DNA from 2 places in the Paenibacillus sp. JT31N7 genome. Region 2 is predicted to be linked to the other one. Evidence: riboswitches for the same ligand, from Rfam matches in the RefSeq annotation. Region 2 holds a riboswitch; the other holds the start of a gene.

Region 1 (3,378 bases), on a different contig from region 2:
CATATCGGCGGACTCAGCACCCCTAAAAAATAAAAAACGGCACAAAAATAGCATCGGCTTCCATTTCGTTCTTGGTCAAGAACAATGGAAGCCGATGCTTTGTTAGGTCAACGTCGTCATTCTGCATAGTCAAATCCACCCTTTTTTACGGAAGAGTAGGAACATGCAAAGCCCGAGTAAACCCATAAATCCGAAAATGAATAAATCCGCGTAAGGTACGGTCAGAAGCCCGAGAATATCGTTAAAGTTCATTCCGAAAATACCGGTGATAAAAGTCAGAGGCATAAAGATCGTGGTCAGTGCGGTAAAAATACGCATGATTTCGTTCGCACGGTTCGCTACGCTGGACTGATAAGCTTCTCGTAAGTTGCCCATGAGATCGCGGAGCGTATCGAAGGTGTCGACGATTTTGACGGCATTTTCGTGAATGTCGCCGAAATATTTTTGCAGCTGGTTATCGATCAGTTTCAGTTCTTTGCGGTTAAGCGTCGCCACGACGTCGCGCTGCGGCACAAGCATTTTTTTCAGCCACAAAATTTCCCCGCGGAGACCGACGATCTCGTTCAAATGGGATTTTTTCGTGTGCATCAGGATATCTTCTTCAAGCTTCTCGATCTTATCTTCGATCCGGTCCCCGACAATGACGTAGTTGTCAACGACAAGGTCAACCAGATGATACAGGAAGCGGTCCGGGCTGTTAACCTCTTCATCCCAAAGAAAGGGTTTGATGGCACGGAGCTCCTGGATTTTCTGTCTCGTAACGGTAATGATGAAATGCCTGCCCAGAAAAATATTGAGTGCGCGAAGAAAGATTTCTTCATCATCAAACCGGATGCTGTTAATTACAATAAAATAGTGCGTGTCGTAAATTTCGATTTTGGGCCGCTGTTCTTCTTCGCTGAGACAATCCTCTACGGCCAGATCGTGAAGATGGAAGAGCGGCTGCAGCTGCTCCAGATCGTCCACATCCGCATCGATCCAGTAAAAGCCGGATTCGGGTGGTGTCAGCGCTTCGTGAATGTCTTCAACCAGCGTAAAAGCGCCCTTGTGTACCAGGCGTGTTTTCATCCGTTTCACCTCTTTATGCGAAACGGCGCACAGCACTCCGGTCCGTAGGGAAACTACGGACGCTGGAGTGCCGGCCCCGGTTCGCTGCTATTCGATTATGATCGTACCGGGTAAAGCGTCTACTACTCGGTCGGTCCCCGTCCATCCGTATGTTCCCCCCTTTATCATTCCGTGTCGAACACTTGTCTAGTATATACCTACATTTTCCACGATTCAAGCATCAAACTCTGGTACTTTTCTCCTGCTAGTCCCCGATGCCTGGGGATTTTTTATCCTATGCGGGAGAAGGGTTTGAGGTGCGGGCAAATGATTGGACAAGAAGCCGGAGGGTTTGTTCGGAATGCGGCCGGCGCCGGAGAGAACACCGCCTTTCCACGCCATGAAGGCGCCGGAAGCTGCGAACGTGTGAAAGACATAAGTTTTCTCTTTGTAAGTTTATTATGTGCAACTTTTCAAAAAGCACTTGACATTTGCCCGGTAACCATTAAGATAGGAGATAACTGAATAAACTTTCTTATCAAGAGTAGGTGGAGGGACTGGCCCGATGATACCCGGCAACCGACATTGTAACCCCCGAGGGGCAATGCACGGTGCTAATTCTTGCGGGAGCCGTATGAATAGCGGCTTCTGGGAGATGAGAGAGGAGCATGTTGCATAGGGATGAACAGGCCTTTCTCAACTTTTTGAGAGAGGTCTGTTTTAATTTCTTTCGAGGAGGAATGACCGATGCCGATTAAAATACCTGATAATCTTCCGGCTAAAGAAGTACTGAACCTGGAAAATATTTTTGCGATGGATGAGACGGTTGCCTACCATCAAGATATCCGCCCTCTGCGGATTGCGATTCTGAATCTGATGCCGACGAAGGAAACGACGGAAACCCAACTGCTGCGCCTCCTGTCCAATACGGCTCTTCAGGTCGAATTTGTCCTGCTGCATCCTAAAACCCACACCTCCAAAAACACTTCTCCCGAGCACCTGGAGATGTTTTATAAAACGTTTGAAGATATCGAAGACGAAAGATTCGACGGAATGATCATTACCGGAGCCCCCGTTGAGCAAATGGAGTTCGAGGACGTTCATTATTGGGATGAGCTGAAGAAAATCATGGACTGGAGCATAGACAATGTGACCTCGACGCTTCATATATGTTGGGCATCCCAGGCCGGACTTTATCATCATTTCGACGTGCCGAAGTACACGGTGGACAAAAAAGTGTTCGGTGTATTCCCGCACACGATTGGGGAAGAGAACGTGAAGCTGCTCCGCGGGTTCGACGAGTTTTTCTACGTTCCCCAGTCGAGACACACGGAAGTGCGCCGTGAAGACATCGAGAAGGATGAGCGGCTCGTGATTTTATCGGAGTCGGAAGAAGCCGGTATTTATATCGTGGCGACGAAAGACGGCAAGCAAATTTTCGTCACGGGACACTCCGAATATGATCCGCTGACACTGAAATGGGAGTATGACCGAGATGTCATTAAGGGCATGGACGTGGAGATCCCGAAAAATTATTATCCGAACGATGATCCGAGCAAGAAGCCGATGATCACGTGGAGAGCGCATGCGAATCTTCTGTTCTCCAACTGGCTGAACTATTACGTTTACCAGGAAACGCCGTATGATCTTAATGCGGGTCGTGAACTCAGCGCGCTTAGTGCCTGTCTATAGTATAGAAACAAAACCTTAAAGGAGAGATGCCACGCATGAACATCGAAAGTCGATTGGCCCAAATCGGTTCGGTTTCCGAGCCTGTGACCGGAGCGGTGAGCTTCCCCGTATATCAGTCAACGGCGTTCCGCCATCCGCGTCTTGGAGAAAGTACCGGATTCGATTATGCCCGTACGAAAAGCCCGACCCGCAGTGTGCTGGAGGACGCGATTGCCGATCTGGAATCCGGAGATGCCGGCTTTGCCTGTTCTTCCGGCATGGCGGCGCTGCAGACCATTTTCACGCTGTTCAGCCAGGGGGACCATCTGATAGTATCTCTGGACCTGTACGGCGGTACATATCGCCTGCTGGAGCAGATCATGTCCCGCTTCGGCGTGAGCGCTTCCTATGTGGATACCAATGACGTCGAAGCGCTGGAAGAAGCCTACCGTCCGAACACGAAAGCGATTCTGATCGAAACGCCGACAAATCCGCTCATGATGGTCACGGACTTGAAACTCGTCTGCGGCTGGGCCAAGAGCAAACAGCTTCTCTCCATCGTGGACAATACGCTGCTCACTCCTTATCTGCAGCGTCCCATCGAGCTTGGCGCGGATATCGTCATCCACAGCGCGAGCAAATATTTGGGCGGCCACAATG
Region 2 (3,378 bases):
TATCGCATCATTTGCGTGTGAAATAGAGAACGAAACGGTCTCCGATCATCTGCAAAATTTGCACGAGAATAAGCAAAATAACGACGGTCGCAATCATGACTTCCGTCTGGAAACGCTGGTATCCGTAGCGGATAGCCAGGTCGCCGAGTCCGCCGCCGCCGACCATACCGGACATAGCCGTATAGGATACAAGCGTAACGGTGGTGATCGTAATGCCGGCGATAAGGCCGGGAAGAGCTTCCGGCAGCAGGACGCGGCGGACGATCTGGAATCTGCCCGCGCCCATAGACTGGGCGGCTTCGATAATGCCGCGGTCCACCTCGCGCAGTGCCGTCTCGACGAGACGCGCGAAGAAAGGCGCGGCCGCGATGACAAGCGGCGGAATCGTTCCCTTGACGCCTATGGAGGTGCCGACGAGAAGCTTCGTCAGCGGTATTGCGGCGATCATCAGAATGATGAAAGGGAAGGAACGCAGCACGTTGACGACAAACGAGATGACGATGTTGAACGTGCGGTTTTCCAGCAGACTTCCTTTCGAAGTCAGATAGAGCAGTACGCCGATCGGCAGCCCGATCACGAACGTGAACAGGGCCGAAAGGCCGAGCATCATCATCGTGTCGTTCGTGGCGGTTCCGATTTCGCTCCAATCGATTTTAGACCAATCCATTCGAATACACCTCCACATCCAGGCCATGCTCACGCAGGAGGCGGATCGTATTCTCCGCCGCATCCCGCGGGCCTTGCAGACGAACGACGAGCTGGCCGTAAGGCGTGTTTTTCATCCGTGAAATGGTTCCCTGCAGGATGGAGAACGTCACGCCTGTCTGCTGAACCGTTTTGGATAAAATCGGCTCGTACGTAGTTTCACCGAGAAACGTGATTTTCAGCACCGTGCCGTCCTGGGCAGGAACTCCCGCCGCGTCCGGCTTCTCGATTTCGACCGAATCCGCAACCTGTTCGATGAACTGCCGGGTTACGTCGTGCCGTGGTTTCAGGAAAACTTCCGCCACTGGCCCCTGCTCCACGATCTGGCCCTCATGAATGACGGCAACGCGGTCGCAGATGGAGCGGATGACCTGCATTTCGTGCGTAATGAGCACGATGGTGATCTTCAGTTTGCGGTTGATGTCCAGCAGCAGATTGAGAATGGAATTCGTCGTCTGCGGGTCGAGTGCGGAAGTCGCTTCATCGCACAGCAGGACGTGCGGATTCGTCGCAAGTGCCCGCGCGATGCCGACACGCTGCTTCTGGCCCCCGGACAGCTGGGCCGGGTACTTCTTGCCGTGCTCGGTCAGTCCGACCAGGGCAAGGAGCTCGGCAACCCGACGCCGAGCTTCCGATTTGGCCGTACCGGCCAGGCGAAGCGGGAATGCGATGTTCTCTTCCACCGTGGCGGAGGAGAGGAGATTGAAATGCTGAAAGATCATGCCGATCCGGCGGCGCTGATCTTGAAGCTTCTTGGTACTGAGTGCCGTAAGATCAACGCCGTCCACGACGACGCTGCCCTCGGTCGGGCGCTCCAGGAGATTGATCGTCCGGAGCAGGGTGCTTTTGCCGGCGCCCGAGTGGCCGATAATGCCGTAAATCTCGCCTTTATCAATCGTGAGATTAATTTCTTTCAGGGCGTGTGTTATGCGGGATCCGCTGCCGTATTGCTTGCGCAGCTTCCTGATTTCGATCAATTGCTTCACCTTCTTTGTTTGAAAAATAAGAAAAAGCCCATTTTGTAAAGACAAAAAGGGCTTTTCCGGTATCGAAAACGACCTTCTCATCTGCCAGAATCCGCCTGGATCCTGAAGGAATTGGCACCATTGTCATCGCGCATATTGCTGCGATCGGTTGCCGGGCTTCGCAGGGCCTTGTCCCTCCGCCACTCTTGATAAGAATCGGTATAGTATGAGGTTGTCCGAAATTAGACGGTAAAATGACAATTCCGAGTATAACCTAAGGATTTTTTGAAGTCAACGGTTATTTTACCCCTGGTAAATATAAACAAGGAGGAGATGGGCAGCATGGCTTTCATCCAATGTGATTTTTATTCCGAAGTACTCGGCATGTCAACTTCTATCCAAGTGATTCTGCCTCAGCGGACGACCAGCCAAATCGGGTTAGAGGGCAGCGCGACGGGCCGCAAGCACCCGACCTTGTATCTGCTGCACGGGTTGTCGGACGACGATTCGATCTGGATGCGGAGAACGGCTATCGAGCGTTATGCCGCTCCTCTCGGGCTGGCCGTCGTGATGCCGAATGCGGCGCGCAGTTTCTATACCGACATGGAGAACGGCTACGATTACTGGACATTTCTGTCGGAGGAGCTTCCGCAGGTATGCCGTTCCTTTTTTCCGCTATCGGACCGCCGGGAGGACAACTTTGTCGCCGGCTTGTCGATGGGAGGCTACGGGGCTTTCAAATGGGCGCTGAAAAAGCCGGAACAGTTCGCGGCCGCCGCCAGTTTGTCGGGTGTTACTCAGGCGAGCAAGATCGAACAGCGGTTCCCCAAAGATTTCCGTCTCGTTTTCGGAAACAACCGGGAGCTGCTGGAAGCAAGCGATCTGTTCGCGCTGGCCCGTCATGCGGCAGAGAAGAAGACGAAGCTGCCGGCTCTTTACCAGTGCTGCGGGACGGATGATTTTCTGTACGACGAAAATATCGCCTTCCGCGATTATGTGCATAGTCTGAATATTCCCCTCCTTTATGAAGAGGAAGAGGGGCGAATCCACGACTGGAGTTACTGGGATCAGCAGATCAGCCGGGTTCTGGATTGGCTTCCGCTTAAGCGTCAGGCGGAATAGAGTCCCATTCCCGTCACCCGGGTTGTCTGCCGCAGCCCAAAAAAGCTTCCCCGCCGTATGGCTGAGGAAGCTTTTTTTCGTGTTCGCGTTGGCACCAAGCCGTCATCTGACGGGACGCTTACGCTTGGAGTTCAATCTCGAACGTTTTGATTTCATAAGGCTGGAGCACGAAAGAAAGCGTTCCTTCATGGACGACAGGCCCTACGGGCTTCTCCATCAAGTTCGTTTCCCGCCAGGAAACGATGCGGAAATCGCTCGTCAACTGAAGCGCGTTGCGGCTTCCGGAATAGTCGTGAACACGCACGATGACTTTGCCGGAATCTTCGGCTTTTTTGACGGCGGAGATCATAGCGGTGTCTCCCGACAAAGTGAACATCGAACGGGATGGAACTTCCGCGGCTCCCGCCGAAGCCCGTAGCGGGCTGTTCAGCATCCAGGCCTGCTTCACGGTCTGGCCCTGCAGCCAATCTCCCCGGTGGGGAAGCAGGGAATAGGTGAAGGCATGATGCCCCTGGTCCGCATGGGTATCCGGGTGGGTTGCGCATTTGATCAAGGTGAGACGCATCACGCTGCCCTTGATGTCGTA

Evidence for each region. A riboswitch is a leader RNA that binds a small molecule or an ion and turns the genes downstream of it on or off. The one in region 2 is predicted to bind S-adenosylmethionine.
Region 1: linked by a shared signal. The riboswitch ahead of metA (homoserine O-acetyltransferase MetA) and the one ahead of AC58P5_RS04780 (methionine ABC transporter ATP-binding protein) in region 2 are both predicted to bind S-adenosylmethionine.

Annotation. Positions count from the first base shown of each region.
Region 1 is NZ_JCAUAT010000002.1:658,943-662,320, reverse strand. Features, by position in the region: gene AC58P5_RS13270 (peptidoglycan D,D-transpeptidase FtsI family protein) at 1-33, shown strand, start outside; gene corA (magnesium/cobalt transporter CorA) at 130-1,068, opposite strand; SAM riboswitch class I at 1,580-1,709, shown strand; gene metA (homoserine O-acetyltransferase MetA) at 1,795-2,739, shown strand; gene AC58P5_RS13255 (aminotransferase class I/II-fold pyridoxal phosphate-dependent enzyme) at 2,775-3,378, shown strand, end outside.
Region 2 is NZ_JCAUAT010000001.1:1,085,529-1,088,906, reverse strand. Features, by position in the region: gene AC58P5_RS04785 (methionine ABC transporter permease) at 8-667, opposite strand; gene AC58P5_RS04780 (methionine ABC transporter ATP-binding protein) at 654-1,682, opposite strand; SAM riboswitch class I at 1,766-1,886, opposite strand; gene AC58P5_RS04775 (alpha/beta hydrolase) at 2,013-2,792, shown strand; gene AC58P5_RS04770 (alpha-mannosidase) at 2,911-3,378, opposite strand, start outside.